DNA from 3 places in the Limnobaculum parvum genome. Region 3 is predicted to be linked to each of the others. Evidence: predicted binding sites of a transcription regulator. Region 3 holds the regulator's gene; each other region holds the start of a gene.
What was found. Region 3 encodes CRP, which controls carbon source genes, mostly activating them, when cyclic AMP is high. Its sites were predicted from a motif close to ATGTGANNNNNNTCACAT; they were not measured.

Region 1 (5,968 bases), 1.3 Mb from region 3:
ACGCCTGCGGCAATCAGCTATCGGATCAAGATGCTGGAAGAAAATCTAGGCACTCAGCTATTTTTGCGTACCACTCGTACCGTTTCTCTGACCCCGGCGGGTAATCACCTATTGGAGCGCTGCCATCAATGGCTAAGTTGGATAGATGGCATGCCAGATGAGCTTAATCAAATTAACGACGGTGTAGAGCGCCAAGTTAATCTCGTGGTGAATAACCTGCTATATAACGCCAGCACCGCAGCAAAACTACTTAATTGGCTGCACCAGCGTTTTCCTTTTACTCAGTTTCGACTCTCACGTCAGGTTTATATGGGGGTCTGGGATGCCATGCTGCATGATGATTTTCAACTTGCTATCGGGGTTACCGGTTCAGAGTCGCTCTCCAATACGATTCGTTTGCTGCCTTTTGGCGAAGTGAGCTGGGTATTTGTTCTATCCCCTACTCACCCGTTAGCTACCCGAAGTGGAGCCCTCACCGATAACATGCTGCGCGCCTACCCGGCCATCAATATTGAAGACACCTCACTCAAGCTCACCAAACGAATAGCCTGGCTGCTACCCGGTCAGAAAGAGATTAAAGTTCCGGATTTACAAACTAAGCTGGAGTGCCATTTGCAAGGAATGGGTATCGGTTTTCTGCCGAAAAATCTGTGCCAACATTATATTGATAATGGTCAGTTAATAACCAAAGAGGTCGAGAATAAACGCCAACCGTCACCGCTCTCTTTGGCCTGGATCCATCATGAACGCACGGGTAAAGCAGTACGGGAAATCGTCTCGTTATTTAGACATAATGATGAAAAAATCACCGGCTTTCTGACCAATATCGATCGATACCCTAATCTGGAGTAGTGATACTGGCAGATGAGAAATAAAAAAGGCGCCATACATTTCGACGCCCTGTCAGATGTTCACTGTGGATTATTTAGTTTCAGTCATGATATCGCCATTATCTGGCAGTAATGGCGGTGTGGTGGTACCCCGATTAGCCCCCAGCGTCGGCACCGGACGGCGGAATCCACGGGTGATATACACCAGATACAACAGACCCAGTCCGCCCCAAATCAGACCAAGACGCAATGAGTCTTTTTCCAAATTCAACCACAGAATCACAATCATCACGGCACCAATCAGCGGAAGGATCAGGAAACTGAAAATATCCTTGGCGCTTTTATTACGTTTCTGACGCACAAAGAAAAACCAGATAACCGAGATATTCACAAAACTGAAAGCAACCAGCGCACCAAAGTTAATCAACGAAATAGCACTCTCTAGATCGAGAAACAAAGCCGCCAGAGCCACTACGCCAACCAGTAGGATATTCGTTACTGGCGTTTTCCATTTTGGATGTACATAACCAAAAATTCTTTCTGGCAGCACATTGTCGCGCCCCATCACATACAACAGTCGGGCAATACTGGCATGAGAAGCCAGGCCTGAAGCCAATGCCCCCACGACCGTACAGCACAGTAGAATAAACTGGAACATCTTGCCGCCAACGTACAGTGCGATTTCTGGCGTCGCGTTATCCGGATCGTTCAACACGGCTAAATCTGGAAAATAGAGCTGAATAAAAAAAGAGACCGTAACAAAAATGATGCCACCATACAGCGCCGTCAAAAAGATCGCTTTAGGGATTACGCGTTTAGGATCTGGCGTCTCTTCTGACAACGTACTTACCGCATCAAAGCCAAGAAACGAAAAGCAAAGTACCGTCGCACCGGCAATAATTGGCACCATTTTCGCTTCGCTGGAGAAGAACGGTCTGGTGATATCAACCTGAGATCGGCCCGCATCACCGAGATGCAATCCTTCCCAAACCAAATAAACAAACGCAATCAGAATAGCAATCTGGAAAAACACCAGGATCATATTCAGGTTTGCCACCCAGTTAACGCTACGCAGGTTAATTACCGTCATGATAAAAACAAAGCCGACAACCCATATCCATGAAGCAACTTCAGGGAACAGTGCCGACAAATATATTTTTGCCAGCAGCGTGTTAATCATTGGCAGAAACATATAGTCCATCAATGATAACCAACCCACCATAAAGCCAACATACGGATTTATCGCCTTTTGCGAATAAGTATATGCCGAGCCCGCTTCCGGAAACTGTCGCACCAATTTGCCATAGCTGATAGCCGTAAACAGCACAGCAACTAATGCCAGAATATAAGCGCTTGGGACGTGGCCTTCTGTCTTGCCGGAAACGATCACAAACGAGTCGAATACGGTCATTGGCGTCAAGTACGCCAAACCGATGACAACGATTTGCCATAGTTTTAGTGAACGTTTAAGTTGAACGCGGTTAGCGACAGGTATAGTGGTTGCAGAAAGACTAGTAGACATAGCCATATTCCCCCATGCTCTCAACTTTTTTACTCAACAACGCACAAAGCAGAGAGGCCGCAGGGGAATAACATAGCGAGCGGCTAAAATTTAAGGGGGTATAGCATCGGTTGGTCAGGCGTGGGATTTGCCGAGCGCCATAGTCGTTGCGGCGGTATTGATTACCAACGCAGAGAGGTGGTTTAAACAGGGCGTTTTTCATTTTTATTCCTTATTCAATAAGTTACCGGAATTAAGCGGTATAAGTGAATATTTATTAACCTCGGAACAAGCCCTATAAATCTAATATCCTCAAGATTTATAACCATTTTTCCCTGGTCGGATGCAAAAAAATAACCAACGTCATTTTACGTCGGTTATTCACTATCCGATGCATTTTGCACCACAACCCCCCCCTTGCCAAGGGTGCAAAATAAATATTTATCACTGTTAGTGAAAGCACAGAGAAACTATTTAATAAACAATAAATAGCATGAATTAATTTGAAAAATAATGACCGACCTATCTTTTGTTTTATACTAATCGTAGAAATGTTCGATTTGATACTTTATAGAAATGATTTGAAACGATGATTTATTGCATTTATTGTGTGATCAATAGCGCATTAACACAGTTAAATTGTATGATAAATCCAATTTTAATGCAGAGGGACTTTTTATGCTGCCGTTCCTGAGACACTGCTGGCAATACCTCCGAGCCTTTATTCTAATATATCTTTGTCTGTTAGCCGGCAACGCCATTTCTACCCTACTTCCCCTGAAAATTCCGGGTAGCATTATTGGTATGCTGTTACTTTTTACTCTGCTCTCCACTCAAATATTACCGTCCAACTGGGTAAAACCCGGCTGTTACCTGTTTATTCGGCATATGGCTCTGCTGTTTGTACCCATTAGTGTAGGAGTAATGAAGTACTACTCTCAGCTAGTGAGCCAATTTGGCCCTTTAGTCATTTCCTGTTTAGTCAGCAGCTTGATAACCATGTTGGTCGTTGGCTACGCCTCCCACTATATGCACGGCATCAGACAAATGAAATCTGATAAGGAAACATTATGATGTGGTGGGCTATTCCTCTGACTTTGGTTGCATTTTATGGCGCTCGCCAACTGGCGATTAAGTTAAAACAGCCGTTACTTAATCCACTGTTGATTTCGCTGTTTATTATTATTCCTGTTTTATTACTGACCCATACTCGCTACGACAGCTACTTTGAAGGCAGTTCACTACTGAACAATCTGTTACAGCCCGCCGTGGTGGCTTTGGCTTTCCCACTGTATGAACAGTTGCATCAAATACGCCAACGCTGGAAATCAATCATTACAATCTGCCTGGTTGGTAGTCTGGTTGCCATGATTACCGGCACCGCCGCTGCATTATTTCTTGGGGCTTCTCCAGAAATTGCGGCTTCGGTATTACCAAAATCGGTCACCACACCAATCGCTATGGCAACAGCCGAATCTATTCACGGTATTCCAGCCATCAGCGCTATTTGCGTTATGTTTGTGGGTATATTTGGTGCGGTATTGGGTCACCCAATACTCAACCTGCTGAAGATAAAAACGCCGGCCGCCAGAGGATTAGCTATCGGTTCAACCGCTCACGCCCTCGGTACTGCCCGCTGTGCAGAAGAAGATTATCAGGAAGGTGCCTATAGCTCTTTAGCCCTAGTCATCTGCGGTATTATTACTTCACTGTCGGCACCTTTTGTTTTTCCACTGTTAGTAAAACTGTTTGGCTAATTGATAAAATAATTTTCCTTAATGACTAAAAACAATAGAAACAACGGAAATTGCTATTCCCCTATTTTATCTAAATTTTTTCACGGTCATGACGAAAAAACAGAAATTTTTGAGGTAACCTCGCGTCTGAAGACCCTAAATCGCCAATTCGTGATTAATGTCGTTTGGATCTCAATATTCAACAAAATATCCATATATTAGTAACATTGATTGTACATTTGTGTTGAGTTTCCTAAAATCGGCGAACGATTACGGGTCATCGTTGCCCGACTCTCCTTTATACCTGATCTAAAAGAGCTAATTTCATGGAACTGGAACACGAAAGTAAACGTCCGCTATATATTCCCTATGCTGGTCCTGCCCTACTTGAAACCCCACTGCTGAATAAAGGTAGCGCTTTCACCGAGGAAGAACGCAGTAACTTTAACCTCCACGGTCTGTTGCCTGAAGCAATTGAAACCATCGAAGAACAAACTGAACGTGCCTATAAGCAATTTTTGGGGTTCAAAACAGATATCGATAAACATATCTACTTGCGTAACATTCAGGATACTAACGAAACCCTGTTCTATCGCCTGATCGAAGATCACATGAGCGAAATGATGCCGGTGATCTACACGCCAACGGTTGGCGAGGCTTGTGAGCACTTCTCTGACATCTATCGTCGTCATCGTGGCCTGTTCATCTCCTATCCGAATAAAGACAATATTGATGACATGCTACAAAACGCCACTAAACAAAACGTCAAAGTGATTGTGGTCACCGACGGTGAACGTATTCTTGGTCTGGGCGATCAGGGCATTGGCGGTATGGGGATTCCCATTGGGAAACTCTCTCTTTATTGTGCCTGTGGTGGTATCAGCCCGGCGTATACCCTTCCGGTGGTTCTGGATGTCGGAACCAACAACCAACAATGCCTGAACGATCCGTTGTATATGGGCTGGCGTCATCCACGTATTACCGGTGACGAATATTTTGAGTTTGTTGATGCCTTTATCCGTGCGGTAAAACGCCGCTGGCCAAACGTTCTGCTGCAATTTGAAGACTTCGCACAGCAGACCGCTACGCCGCTGCTTAACCGCTATCGTAATGAGCTTTGCTGCTTTAACGATGATATTCAGGGCACCGCTGCCGTTACGCTGGGTAGTTTAATTGCGGCCAGTCATGCTGCCCATAGCCATATGAAAGATCAGACCGTAGTATTCCTCGGTGCGGGTTCTGCGGGTTGTGGTATAGCAGAACAGATCATCGCCCAAATGGTCACTGAAGGGCTAAGCGAAAATGAAGCCAGAGAGCGGGTATTTATGGTCGACCGCTTTGGTTTATTAACTGACAAAATGCCAAACCTGCTTGAGTTTCAGTCTAAGCTGGTACAAAAACATGAATTACTCAACCACTGGCATACCGAAAATGAAGCTATTTCACTGTTGGAAGTCGTACGTAACGCAAAACCAACGGTATTGATTGGCGTATCGGGTCAGGCAGGCCTGTTTACTGAAGAAATCATTCGAGAAATGCACAAACATTGTGCCCAACCGATTGTACTACCGCTGTCTAACCCGACCTCTCGGGTTGAAGGTCGCCCTGAAGATATTCTCAACTGGACCGACGGCGCGGCATTAGTTGCCACCGGCAGTCCTTTCTCTCCGGTGATATACAAAGACAAAGTCTACCCCATCGCCCAGTGTAATAACTCGTATATTTTCCCAGGTATCGGCCTTGGTGTACTGGCTTCTAAAGCCAGTCGAGTTACTGACGGTATGCTAATGGCGGCCAGCCGCGCACTGGCAGACTGTTCACCGCTGGCTAAACACGGCGAAGGTGCGCTGTTACCTGAAGTGGATGATATTCAGCAGGTTTCCCGCTATATCGCGCTGAAG
Region 2 (5,968 bases), 1.7 Mb from region 3:
CCGGTTTCCAGACTCACTACCACCATATCGTCAGCGGTCATATGCTCATACTCAACACCTGACGGCTTAATCACGATCACACCGCGCTCACGATCGACTCCGCTGACATTTCCCCAAGTAAAGGTCACTAAATGATGACGGGGCAACGCCAGATTGGCCTCTAAAACCTGTTTCTTCAGTTGCTGATACATATTGTTTTGCCTTTTAACCTTTTCTTTCTAAATGAGCAGTTAAATTCAACTGACGACTGAAAGAGGATAGCCCCTGACATCAATGCCAAGGGCTTGCCGTTCGTCATTAGTACTATGCCGAGTCTGACTCAATATAACTAACGACGACACTTACGCTATATCCAAATATTAGCGACACAACTTGTAATAAACCTCATTCCAGCGAATCTCGTTCTTAAACGCTGGGATCTCAGTACCTTGATCGATCACCAACATCTCTATGCCGCACATTTCAGCATAGATACGCAGATGATCAACATCCAGCGCCTGAGTGAACACCGTATGGTGCGCGCCACCGGCTAAAATCCAGGCTTCAACCGCCACGTCCAGCGATGGATGGGTTTTCCAAACGGCATGAGCAACAGGGAGCTTAGGCAGATCGTGTGGCGGTTTAACGGTATCAACTGTATTTACCAGCAGGCGGAAACGGTCGCCCATATCAATCAGGCTGGCATTCAGCGCTGGCCCTGCTGGAGCAGAGAAAATCAGTCGAGCTGGATCGTCTTTACCGCCGATACCTAGATGCTGTACATCCAGCAACGGTTTTTCTTCGCTGGCGATAGATGGACAAACTTCCAGCATGTGGGAACCTAATACCAGATCGTTACCGGCTGCAAAGTTGTAGGTGTAATCTTCCATAAAGGACGTTCCGCCCTTCATACCGCTTGCCATTACTTTCATAATGCGTAGCAGAGCCGCAGTTTTCCAGTCGCCTTCTGCGCCAAAACCATAGCCTTGTTGCATTAAACGCTGAACCGACAACCCCGGCAGTTGTTTTAAACCATACAGGTTTTCAAACGTGGTGGTAAAAGCACCAAATTTACCCTGCTCCAGAAATTTCTTCAGGCCCAGCTCAATACGGGCAGCGTCCAGCAAGTTACTGCGTTTAGCACCATTAACTTTGACCACATCAGTCAGACGGTAGGTCGCTTCATACTCTTCAACCAGCGCATCAATCTCACCTTTAGACACGGCATCCACTACGGATACCAAATCACCTAAGGCGTAGCCGTTTACCGCATAACCAAATTTGATCTGTGCAGAAACCTTATTACCTTCGGTTACCGCCACTTCACGCATATTGTCACCAAAGCGTGCGACTTTTAGGTTTTTGCTTTCATAAATACCGGCAGCAACACGCATCCAGCGGTTTAGTTTGTGATGTACTTCTTTATCTTTCCATGAACCCACAACCGCGGTGTACTCATTACGCATGCGTGCACCAATGAAACCGAACTCGCGACCACCGTGGGCGGTTTGGTTCAAGTTCATGAAGTCCATATCAATGGTACCCCATGGAATTTCATTGCTGTATTGGGTATGTAATTGTAATAACGGCTTTTCCAGTTGGCTTAAACCGGCGATCCACATTTTGGCAGGAGAGAAAGTGTGTAACCAAGTGACGATACCCACACAACTTTGTGCATAATTCGCCTCCCGGCACAGGTTTGTAATCTCATCCGGCGTAGTCGCCAGCGGTTTGATCACTAACTTGATCGGTAATCCTGCGTGTTGATTTAAGCCATCGACCACTTCTTGAGCCTGATGACTCACCTGTTGCAACGTTTTTGGCCCATACAGATGCTGACTACCGATAACAAACCAAACTTCTAACTGATTAAAGACGTTCATATAAACTCCTAATAGAGAGCCTGCTTTTCAGCAGGCTAATTCAAAATTCAGTACAGCATTATTCTGCTTTGGCTGCATAGCAAGGTTCTGCAACCTGACTCCATTGCTGATAACGCTGATAAAGTTTTTCATACTGTGCAGCACGCTGAGGATCTGGCGTCAGCGTGCGTTCAATCGGGCTGGCCATGTTTTGTTGAGCATCCTGAATAGTGTCATAAACACCGGCGGCAACCGCTGCAAAAATGGCGGCTCCCAGCGCACAGCACTGGTCGGATTCAACGATTTGCAGTGGGCGATTCATTACATCGGTACAAACCTGCATGATCACCGGAGATTTGCGGGCAATACCGCCTAATGCCAGTACGTTTTCCACAGGGATATCCTGATTGACAAAGCACTCCATAATGGCGCGAGCACCAAATGCCGTAGAGGCAATGAATCCACCAAACAGAGTTGGTGCGTCGGTACCTAAGTTCAAATCCGTGATAACACCTTTCAGGCGCTGATTGGCAAACGGTGTTCTACGGCCATTGAACCAGTCAAGCACCACAGGAAGTTTGTCCAGTGAGGTTTGCTGGGCCCAAGCTTCGGTTAAAGCAGGTAACAAATTAGATTCGATTTGCTTCAGCGCTGGCGCTAACTCAGGGTTCTGTGCTGCCGCATGATTAAGCGGCCATGCCAGCAAGCGACTAAACCAAGCGTACATGTCACCAAATGCAGACTGTCCGGCCTCCATACCGATAAGCCCCGGGATAACGCTACCGTCCACCTGACCACAAATGCCAGCAACGGCACGATCGCCCACCAGTTCATAATCCGCCAGCAGAATGTCACAGGTGGAAGTACCAATCACTTTCACCAGCGTATAAGGTTGTGCGCCAGCACCCACGGCACCCATATGGCAGTCAAACTCACCACCAGAGATCATCACGTTTTCTGGCAAACCCAGACGTTCAGCCCACTCTTTAGTGATTTGCCCTACCGGTTTCTCAGCGGTGTGCGTTTCAGTAAACATAGGATAAGTCAGATCATTAACCAGAATAGGATCTAATGCCTGAAGGAAATCGCTCGGTGGCAAACCATTCCAGTCCATATGCCACAATGCTTTATGACCCGCAGCACAACGGCTACGTTTAAGATTCGTTGGTGCCTGCGTACCGCTTAATAATGCAGGTACCCAGTCGCACAGTTCAACCCACGACGTTGCCGCGCTGCGTACCGCGGCATCCGCACGGGAAACGTGCAAAATTTTGGCCCAGAACCATTCCGATGAATAAATACCACCAATATAGCGGGTATAGTCATCAAACTTACCGCTATGGCACAGACGGTTAATTTCTTCTGCTTCTTCAATGGCGGTGTGGTCTTTCCATAACACGAACATCGCATTCGGGTTATCGGCAAACTCAGGGCGTAACGCTAATACTCGCCCTTCATTATCAATTGGCGCTGGCGTTGACCCCGTCGTATCAACACCAATACCTACAATACTTTTACGCTGTTCCGGCGTCAGCAGCGCAACGACGGCCTTAATTGCCTGCTCCATCGACTCAATATAGTCCTGAGGATGATGGCGGAACTGATTATCAGAGGGTTTACAAAATAACCCCTGCTTCCAGCGAGGGTAATAGACGACTTCGGTTGCAATCTCGGAGCCTTCTATGCAATCAACAGCCAAAGCGCGAACAGAGTCACTACCGAAGTCAAGCCCAAGAGCAATAGCGCCTTTTGACATAAAAACCTCATATACGAATTAATGGTGATTTTTGTTTGGGGATACCATAAAAAAATCCCATCAAATCGGCGAGGATGCATTAGCTAGATATATGCACAATTCTGCTTTCTTAAGGTGGAGTGTGATCTACTTCAAAATCAAAATGCATCACTTTTTCACTGAATATATGAACAATATTGCTGTAATTCTCAATTGTGATGGCGCTCTAAAAACTCATATCAAATAAACGTTAAAACTTACGCCACTTTGTTATGGATTGCATAAAAACGAGCTTAAACACGCGTGTTAAATGCAAATTCGTTGTTATAACAATAGTAGATCTCGCTGAGTCAATAACATAAAGACAGCCAATTAGGCTATATAGACCAAGTACAGGAGAGATAGAACATATGCATAAATTTACTAAGGCCCTTGCTGTTGTAGGATTGTCGGCGATTATGTCACATTCAGCTATCGCTGAAACGATGAAGCTCGGCTTTCTGGTTAAACAACCTGAAGAACCTTGGTTCCAAACCGAGTGGGCATTTGCTGATAAAGCAGGTAAAGACCTCGGTTTTGACGTCATTAAAATTGCCGTTCCAGACGGTGAAAAAACCCTAAATGCTATCGATAGCCTAGCGGCTAATGGCGCAAAAGGTTTTGTTATTTGTACACCTGACCCGAAATTAGGGCCGGCAATTATCGCTAAAGCCAAGAGCTATAACCTGAAAGTGATTACCGTTGACGACCAGTTCGTTAACGCTAAAGGTAAACCGATGGATACGGTACCTCTAGTGATGATGGCTGCGACCAAAATTGGTGAGCGTCAGGGTGAAGAACTGTGGAAAGAGATGAGCAAGCGTAAGTGGAACGTAGCCGAGACGGGTGTAATGGCTATTACCTCTAACGAACTGGATACCGCTCGTCGCCGCACAGCGGGCTCTATGGAAGCACTGAAAGCCGCTGGCTTCCCTGAGAAGCAAATTTATCAGGTTCCAACCAAATCAAACGATATCCCAGGGGCTTTCGATGCGGCTAACTCCATGTTAGTGCAACATCCGGAAGTGAAAAACTGGCTGATTGTTGGCTTTAACGACAACACCATTTTAGGTGGAGTACGTGCAACAGAAGGTCAAAATTTCAAACCTGAAAACGTTATCGGTATCGGTATCAACGGGGTAGATGCGGTCAATGAGCTATCAAAAGCTAATGCTACTGGTTTCTATGGCTCGCTGTTACCAAGCCCGGACGTACACGGCTATAAGAGTATTGAAATGCTCTACAACTGGGAAACCAAAGGTGTTGAGCCAGCTAAATTCACTGAAGTTACCGACGTAGTCCTGATTACGCGCGACAACTTCAAAGCTGAGCTGAAAAAGAAAGGTCTGTAATGGTCCATCGGGCAGATGGTTAACCATCTGCCCTCTTTATACGACACCGTATTATCGAAAAATATACTTATTCCGTCAGTCGCTTCTTTTGGGCCGTTTAAAATTACACGCCCCCTGCGGATAAGTGGTACGAGCATTAAGGAACTTATTATGCCTACGCTGCAATCACCTTATCTCGAGTTTTGTCAAATCAGTAAAACGTTTCCAGGCGTGAAAGCGCTGCAAAACATTAGCTTTGACTGTCACCCAGGTCAGGTTCATGCGCTGATGGGAGAGAATGGAGCAGGAAAATCAACACTGCTTAAAATACTCAGTGGCAACTATATCCCAACCACGGGTGAGATTAGAGTCAAGGGACAACCGGTAAAATTCAATAACACCATGGATGCCCTGAATTCTGGTATCGCCATTATTTATCAGGAACTGCATTTGATTCCTGAAATGACCGTCGCTGAAAATATCTATTTGGGGCAATTGCCGACCAAAGGCGGCGTAGTCAATAAAAAATCCTTAACTATGAGGCAAGTATTCAACTGGAGCATCTGGGACTGGATATCGACCCAAATACTCCGCTTAAGTATCTCTCCATCGGCCAGTGGCAGATGGTGGAAATAGCTAAGGCACTGGCGCGTAACGCCAAGATCATTGCCTTCGATGAACCAACCAGTTCACTGTCCGCCAGAGAGATTGAACAGCTATTCCGCGTTATTCGCGAGCTGCGTGCTGAAGGTCGAGTCATTCTGTATGTATCGCACCGTATGGAGGAGATCTTCGCCCTTAGCGATGCCATTACCGTGTTTAAAGATGGCCGCTACATGAAAACCTTTACCGACATTCCTAATCTGACTCACGACGAACTGGTTCAAACCATGGTTGGGCGCGATATTGGTGACATCTATGGTTATAGCCCTCGTCCATTAGGGGATGTCCGTTTTGAACTGAAAAATGTCAAAGCACCGGGGGTTAAGCACCCAATTAGTTTTCAGGTACGCCGGGGAGAA
Region 3 (5,968 bases):
CGGGCTTTTCCTGTTTGTCGTTGGCTTACGCCAAGTCGACCCCAACACCCGTCCCTCCCAACGATTGGCTATCTTAAAGTACAAAACTGAACTATCAGAAATATGAGCGGCAATGGTAAGTACCGCTTTGGTTAATTATGTTCCGATTTCGCTACAACCAAATAAGCGCCACGCAGCCCGCCGTCAAAATACCCATGGTTATATTAAAAATCGCCCACGATTTGCGGCTTTGCAGTAAACGACCAATCGCGGAACCAAAACCCATCCAGATAAAACCAGCCACCAGATTCACCATAAACATCGCAATGCTGATGGCAATCACCGATGCACTATACATGTCACCAGCCAAGCTGTAGCTAGCAATTGAGCCAATACCCATCAACCAGGCTTTAGGATTCAGTGCCTGTAACAATAATCCCTGATATAGCCGAACCGGTTGTGCTGTTCCTTTCTCTGTATCCAGCTTCTCATAGCGAGAAGTCGCAATTTTCCATGCCAGCCAAATCAGATAGAGACTACCTGCAATTTTCAGCGCTAAATGCAACGAAGGATAGGCGATCACCAGCGAGCCAACACCTATGGCAACTAGCAGCAACAGTAATTGCATGCCAATCATAATGCCAAACATCAACGGTAAAGAGCGGGTAAAACCAAAATTAGCAGTCGAAGAGGTGAGTAACATATTATTCGGCCCCGGTGTAACTGCCGCTATCCATAAAAACATCGACATAGAAAGAAACCAACCTAACGCCATTCTGTATACCCCTTTACCAGTAAGAGATGTTTAATCATTCCATTCAAGCTAGCAGTGTGATATTGATCGCACAAGACCCCAAGAGTGAATTTAATTTTGTTATGGATGCACAATTTCGGCCCATACCGGGCACCGCTAACCCACACATACAAACTCTATTACCTCGGATTATCCGCAGAAAAATTAGCCTGAAACCGGTGTGGCAGCGTCTGGAACTTCCAGACGATGATTTTCTCGATATCGCTTGGAGTGAAGATCCTCACCAAGCGAAACATAAGCCTCGGCTCGTGTTATTTCACGGTTTAGAAGGCAACTTTTACAGCCCTTATGCCCATGGTTTGCTGGCGGTTTGTCGTCAAAATGGTTGGCTGGGAGTTGTCATGCATTTTCGCGGCTGTAGCGGTGAACCTAACCGCAGCCCTCGCGCTTATCATTCGGGTGAAACCAGCGATACGCGCTTTTTTCTCAACTGGTTGCAAAATACGTTGGGAGAAGCTCCTACTGCAGCAGTAGGCTACTCGCTGGGTGGCAATATGTTAGGGTGTTATTTAGCAGAAGAAGGCGACCAAGTTCCACTTGAGGCGGCGGTGATTGTCTCCGCTCCGCTAATGCTCGATCCCTGTTCACGTCGACTGGAACAAGGACTGTCGAGAGTCTATCATCGATATCTGCTTGGTCTGCTAAAACAGAGCACCAAACGCAAGCTTGTCCGCTACCCCGGTATTATGCCGCTGCCCGATTTATCACTGAAAAATATTCGCTCAATCCGTGAGTTTGATGACGCTCTCACCGCACCATTACATGGATTTAAAGATGCCACCGATTATTATCAAAAGTGCAGCGCCCTGCCGGTATTACATCAGATACGTATTCCTTTGCTAATTATACATGCCAAAGACGATCCTTTTATGTCACCGGATGTCATTCCTGAGCGGAACAGCCTGCCGGAGAATATCGAATATCAATTAACCGAACATGGCGGGCACGTTGGCTTTGTCAGTGGCACATGGAAAAAGCCGCAGATGTGGTTGGAGCATCGCATCCCTGAATGGTTAACCCACTATCTGGAGAAAAATAAATGATGATCCCGTGGCAGCAACTGGCTCCCGAGACGCTGGAAAGTATTATCGAATCGTTTGTTCTGCGTGAAGGTACCGATTACGGAGAGCATGAAAGATCATTACAACAAAAAGTGGACGATGTTAAGCGTCAGCTAAAAAGCGGTCAGATAATATTAGTTTGGTCAGAGTTACATGAAACCATCAATATTATGCCCAAAGATCGGTTCAGTGATGATATGGAAGAACAACCTTATCCGGAGTATTGATTTCTTGGAATAAAATTTTGTGACATCCCGGCACCAATCCGACTATGCTCTGGTAATAACCATGAGAATTAAGGAATCAGGTTAATGTCAGCAAAACATCCAATCATTGCAGTTACCGGTTCCAGCGGAGCCGGTACTACCACCACTAGCTTGGCCTTCAGGAAAATATTTCAGCAGTTAAGCTTAAATGCCGCACGTATAGATGGTGATGCCTACCATCGCTATACGCGCCCAGAGATGGATGCGGAAATCCGTAAAGCCAGAGAACAAGGACGTCATATCAGTTATTTCGGCCCCGAAGCTAACGACTTCGCTCTGCTGGAAAACAGCTTTATTGAATACGGAAAAACCGGAAACGGACGCACACGTAAGTACTTGCATACTTATGATGAAGCCGTTCCCTATAACCAGACACCCGGTACATTTACCCCCTGGCAACCCTTACCAGAAACCACCGATCTGCTATTTTATGAAGGACTACATGGTGGCATCGTCACTGCGAAACATAATGTTGCCCAACACGTCGATCTGCTGGTTGGCGTTGTTCCTATCGTCAACCTAGAGTGGATACAAAAACTAATCCGCGATACGGTGGAGCGGGAGCACTCCCGGGAAGCCGTGCTGGATTCGGTTGTCCGCTCGATGGACGACTATATCAATTACATCACCCCCCAGTTCTCCCGAACCCATATCAACTTCCAGCGCGTACCCACCGTTGATACCTCAGATCCATTTTCTGCGAAGAGCATTCCAACTATGGACGAAAGCCTCGTGGTTATTCACTTCAGGGGGCTGACAGGCATTGATTTTCCCTATCTACTAGTCATGTTACAGGGTTCATTTATCTCCCAAACAAATACCTTAGTAATTCCGGGGGGGAAATTGGGACTGGCGATGGAGCTAATTATCACACCCTTAATACAACAATTATTAGAAGGCAGAATATTAGAATAGAAAAGTGAGGGTAAAACAGGCGAACAACCCGATTCAGCGCCGCTTAGCCCTCATTTTAGCAAGACAACACGAGACTCTTGGTTCAACCTGTGTTAAAACCATAGGGTGGGTATAATAGATAAATTAGAGTTCAATCAGGCTGATGCAACACCAGCCCACAAACACCTCTATATTCTTTTTTACATCAGTTATAATAGCGCCCACTTGGCAAGTTATATGCTTCGGGGCGGATAAGATTTTCGGCAAGCTTCTCGCTTTGCTGTGTTGGGCAGTGACTACAAAGAGGATAACAACAAATGGTTCTCGGCAAACCGCAGACAGACCCTACTCTCGAATGGTTTTTATCTCATTGTCATATTCATAAATATCCATCCAAGAGCACACTTATTCACCAAGGTGAAAAAGCAGAAACTCTTTACTATATTGTAAAGGGTGCCGTAGCCGTTCTAATTAAGGATGAAGAAGGTAAAGAGATGATTCTCTCCTATCTCAATCAAGGGGACTTCATCGGAGAACTTGGCCTGTTTGAAGAAGGTCAGGAACGCAGTGCTTGGGTCAGGGCAAAAACAGCATGTGAAGTTGCTGAAATTTCATATAAAAAATTTCGCCAGCTCATTCAAGTTAATCCGGATATTTTAATGCGTTTATCCGCTCAGATGGCTAGCCGCTTGCAGGTTACCTCTGAGAAAGTAGGAAGTCTTGCCTTCCTTGATGTTACGGGCCGTATCGCACAAACATTACTCAATCTGGCTAAACAGCCGGATGCAATGACTCATCCAGACGGTATGCAAATCAAGATCACCCGTCAGGAAATTGGTCAAATTGTTGGATGTTCCCGTGAAACGGTAGGACGTATTTTAAAAATGCTGGAAGATCAGAACCTGATTTCCGCTCATGGAAAAACTATCGTTGTCTACGGGACCCGTTAACTAATAAAGAGAAGCGGACATGTTTACGGCCTCCTGAAGCCATGTCCGCTCCCCTTTTCCCGGGAGACCTATGTGGCGACGAGTTATTTATCATCCAGAAGTCAACTATGCTCTCCGCCAAACTCTGGTTCTCTGTTTGCCCGTGTTTCTGTTTTGGCTATTAGGCGATCTACCAACCGGCTTTTTACTTTCGCTTGTTCCTGCCTGTTGCAGCATTGGTGGTCTCGATACTCCCCATAAACACTTTTTCAAACGACTGGCTATCGGTGCCACGTTGTTTGTTATCAGCAGTGTATTATTGCAGTTTCTTCTGTTGTGGTCTGTTCCGCTGCCGCTATGCATGCTTATTCTGACGCTATTATTTGGCGTGACGGCTGAAATCAGTCCTCTTTATGGACGGTTAATGCCTGCAGCATTAGTGACCGCCATTTTTACGCTCGGTATGGCAGGCAATTTACCCATTTGGCGAGTGGCTCTATTATTTGTCATTGGTACTGTCTGGTATGGTTTGTTTATCCGCCTGTGGTTTCGGCTTTGGCAAGAACAACCCATGCGAGAATCACTCAGCCTGCTTTACCGGCAGTTGGCGTATTATATGGATGAGAAGTACAGCTTACTTACTCAACATACCGACCCGGAGAAGGCGCTCCCTCCATTACTATTACGCCAGCAGCAAGTGATGGATACCATCGCGTTGGTTTACCAACAAATCTATATGATTACCAACCTGAAACACCCTCGCCATCGGCGATTAATTCAGGCGTTTCAGGTTGCTCTCGATTTACAGGAACATATTACCGTTAGCCTGCATCAACCCGGCGAAGTACAAAAACTGGTTGAGCAGAGCCAAGCTGAAGCCGTTATTCGCCATAATGCAAAAACCATTAGCCACCGTTTACAGATTTTAGCTGATGACATTCTCTACCATCGCCGTCCGGTCCCATTCAACATGAATAGTGACCTATCCGCCTTGGAAAAAATCGCCCATCACCATCCGAATAATCCCGTTGGCGCTTTTTGTTACTACCATTTTAGCCGTATCGCTCACTTACTTAGCCGCCAAAAACCGCTATATAACCGCACGTTGATGCCAATACAGAGTCATCTCCCTTTTCTGCTGGCGCTGAAAAACTATTGTTCACTTAAATCTGTCGCATTAAAAAACGCGGCTCGCATTGGCATCACACTAGCCGCTGGTGCTGGAATTGGCCTGACGCTTAATCTTCCCAAACCCTACTGGATACTCATGACCATTATGGTGGTTAGCCAGAACGGCTATAGTGCCACCCGAATACGTATTCAGCACCGCTCGCTGGGTACCATGATTGGGATTCTTGCTGGTGGCGCCATTCTTCATCTCTACTACTCTCAAAACCTGATGTTGGTGCTAATGCTGGTACTGACGTTTTGTTCCTATTTGATTGTGCGTAAGAATTATGGAATCGCTGTGATTGGTTTTACGATTACTGCGCTCTACACCCTACAGATTATCTCCAATAGCGGTATGAATTATCTGCTTCCTCGTATGATAGATACGGTCATCGGTTGTATTTTGGCGTTTGCCAGCAGCTTATGGTTATGGCCTCAATGGCAAAGTGCCACGTTGCGTAGAAATGCCCACAGCGCTCTGGAAACGTATCAACAGCACCTGCGTCAAATATTTAATATGACTAATGATGTAGCGGAACTCGCCTATACCCGAATGAAGGTTAATCAGGCTCACAATACTCTTTTTACCGCATTGAATCAGGCCATGCAGGAGCCGGGCTTTAATACTCGCTACTTGGCCGATATGCGCCTGTGGGTTACCCATAGCCAGTTTTTGGTTGAACATTTAAATGCAATGACAACTATCGCTCGAGACCAATATGTGTTGGTTCCTACATTGGCGCAGGAGTATTTAAACGCCTGTGAGATCCTGATTCAGACCTGCCAACAGCGCCTAGAATATGATGGTCCCAGCGGGGATAACAGCATATTGCCCATTGTAGAATCCGAGGATAA

Region 1: a site for CRP is predicted at 2,940-2,957, ahead of HYN51_RS08695 (CidA/LrgA family protein). Genes of this name have one in related genera too.
Region 2: a site for CRP is predicted at 3,717-3,734, ahead of HYN51_RS04875 (arabinose ABC transporter substrate-binding protein). Genes of this name have one in related genera too.

The regions. Positions count from the first base shown of each region.
Region 1 is NZ_CP029185.2:2,093,116-2,099,083, forward strand. It holds gene allS (HTH-type transcriptional activator AllS) at 1-852, shown strand, start outside; gene HYN51_RS08685 (APC family permease) at 922-2,352, opposite strand; gene HYN51_RS08690 (hypothetical protein) at 2,342-2,554, opposite strand; gene HYN51_RS08695 (CidA/LrgA family protein) at 3,010-3,405, shown strand; gene HYN51_RS08700 (CidB/LrgB family autolysis modulator) at 3,405-4,088, shown strand; gene HYN51_RS08705 (NAD-dependent malic enzyme) at 4,394-5,968, shown strand, end outside.
Region 2 is NZ_CP029185.2:1,220,949-1,226,916, reverse strand. It holds gene araD (L-ribulose-5-phosphate 4-epimerase) at 1-191, opposite strand, end outside; gene araA (L-arabinose isomerase) at 360-1,862, opposite strand; gene HYN51_RS04880 (ribulokinase) at 1,921-3,597, opposite strand; gene HYN51_RS04875 (arabinose ABC transporter substrate-binding protein) at 3,987-4,967, shown strand; partial or broken gene araG (L-arabinose ABC transporter ATP-binding protein AraG) at 5,118-5,968, shown strand, end outside.
Region 3 is NZ_CP029185.2:3,350,858-3,356,825, forward strand. It holds gene HYN51_RS16420 (hypothetical protein) at 1-106, shown strand, start outside; gene HYN51_RS14130 (LysE family translocator) at 152-754, opposite strand; gene HYN51_RS14135 (hydrolase) at 856-1,836, shown strand; gene HYN51_RS14140 (YheU family protein) at 1,833-2,081, shown strand; gene HYN51_RS14145 (phosphoribulokinase) at 2,166-3,035, shown strand; gene crp (cAMP-activated global transcriptional regulator CRP) at 3,332-3,964, shown strand; gene HYN51_RS14155 (YccS/YhfK family putative transporter) at 4,035-5,968, shown strand, end outside.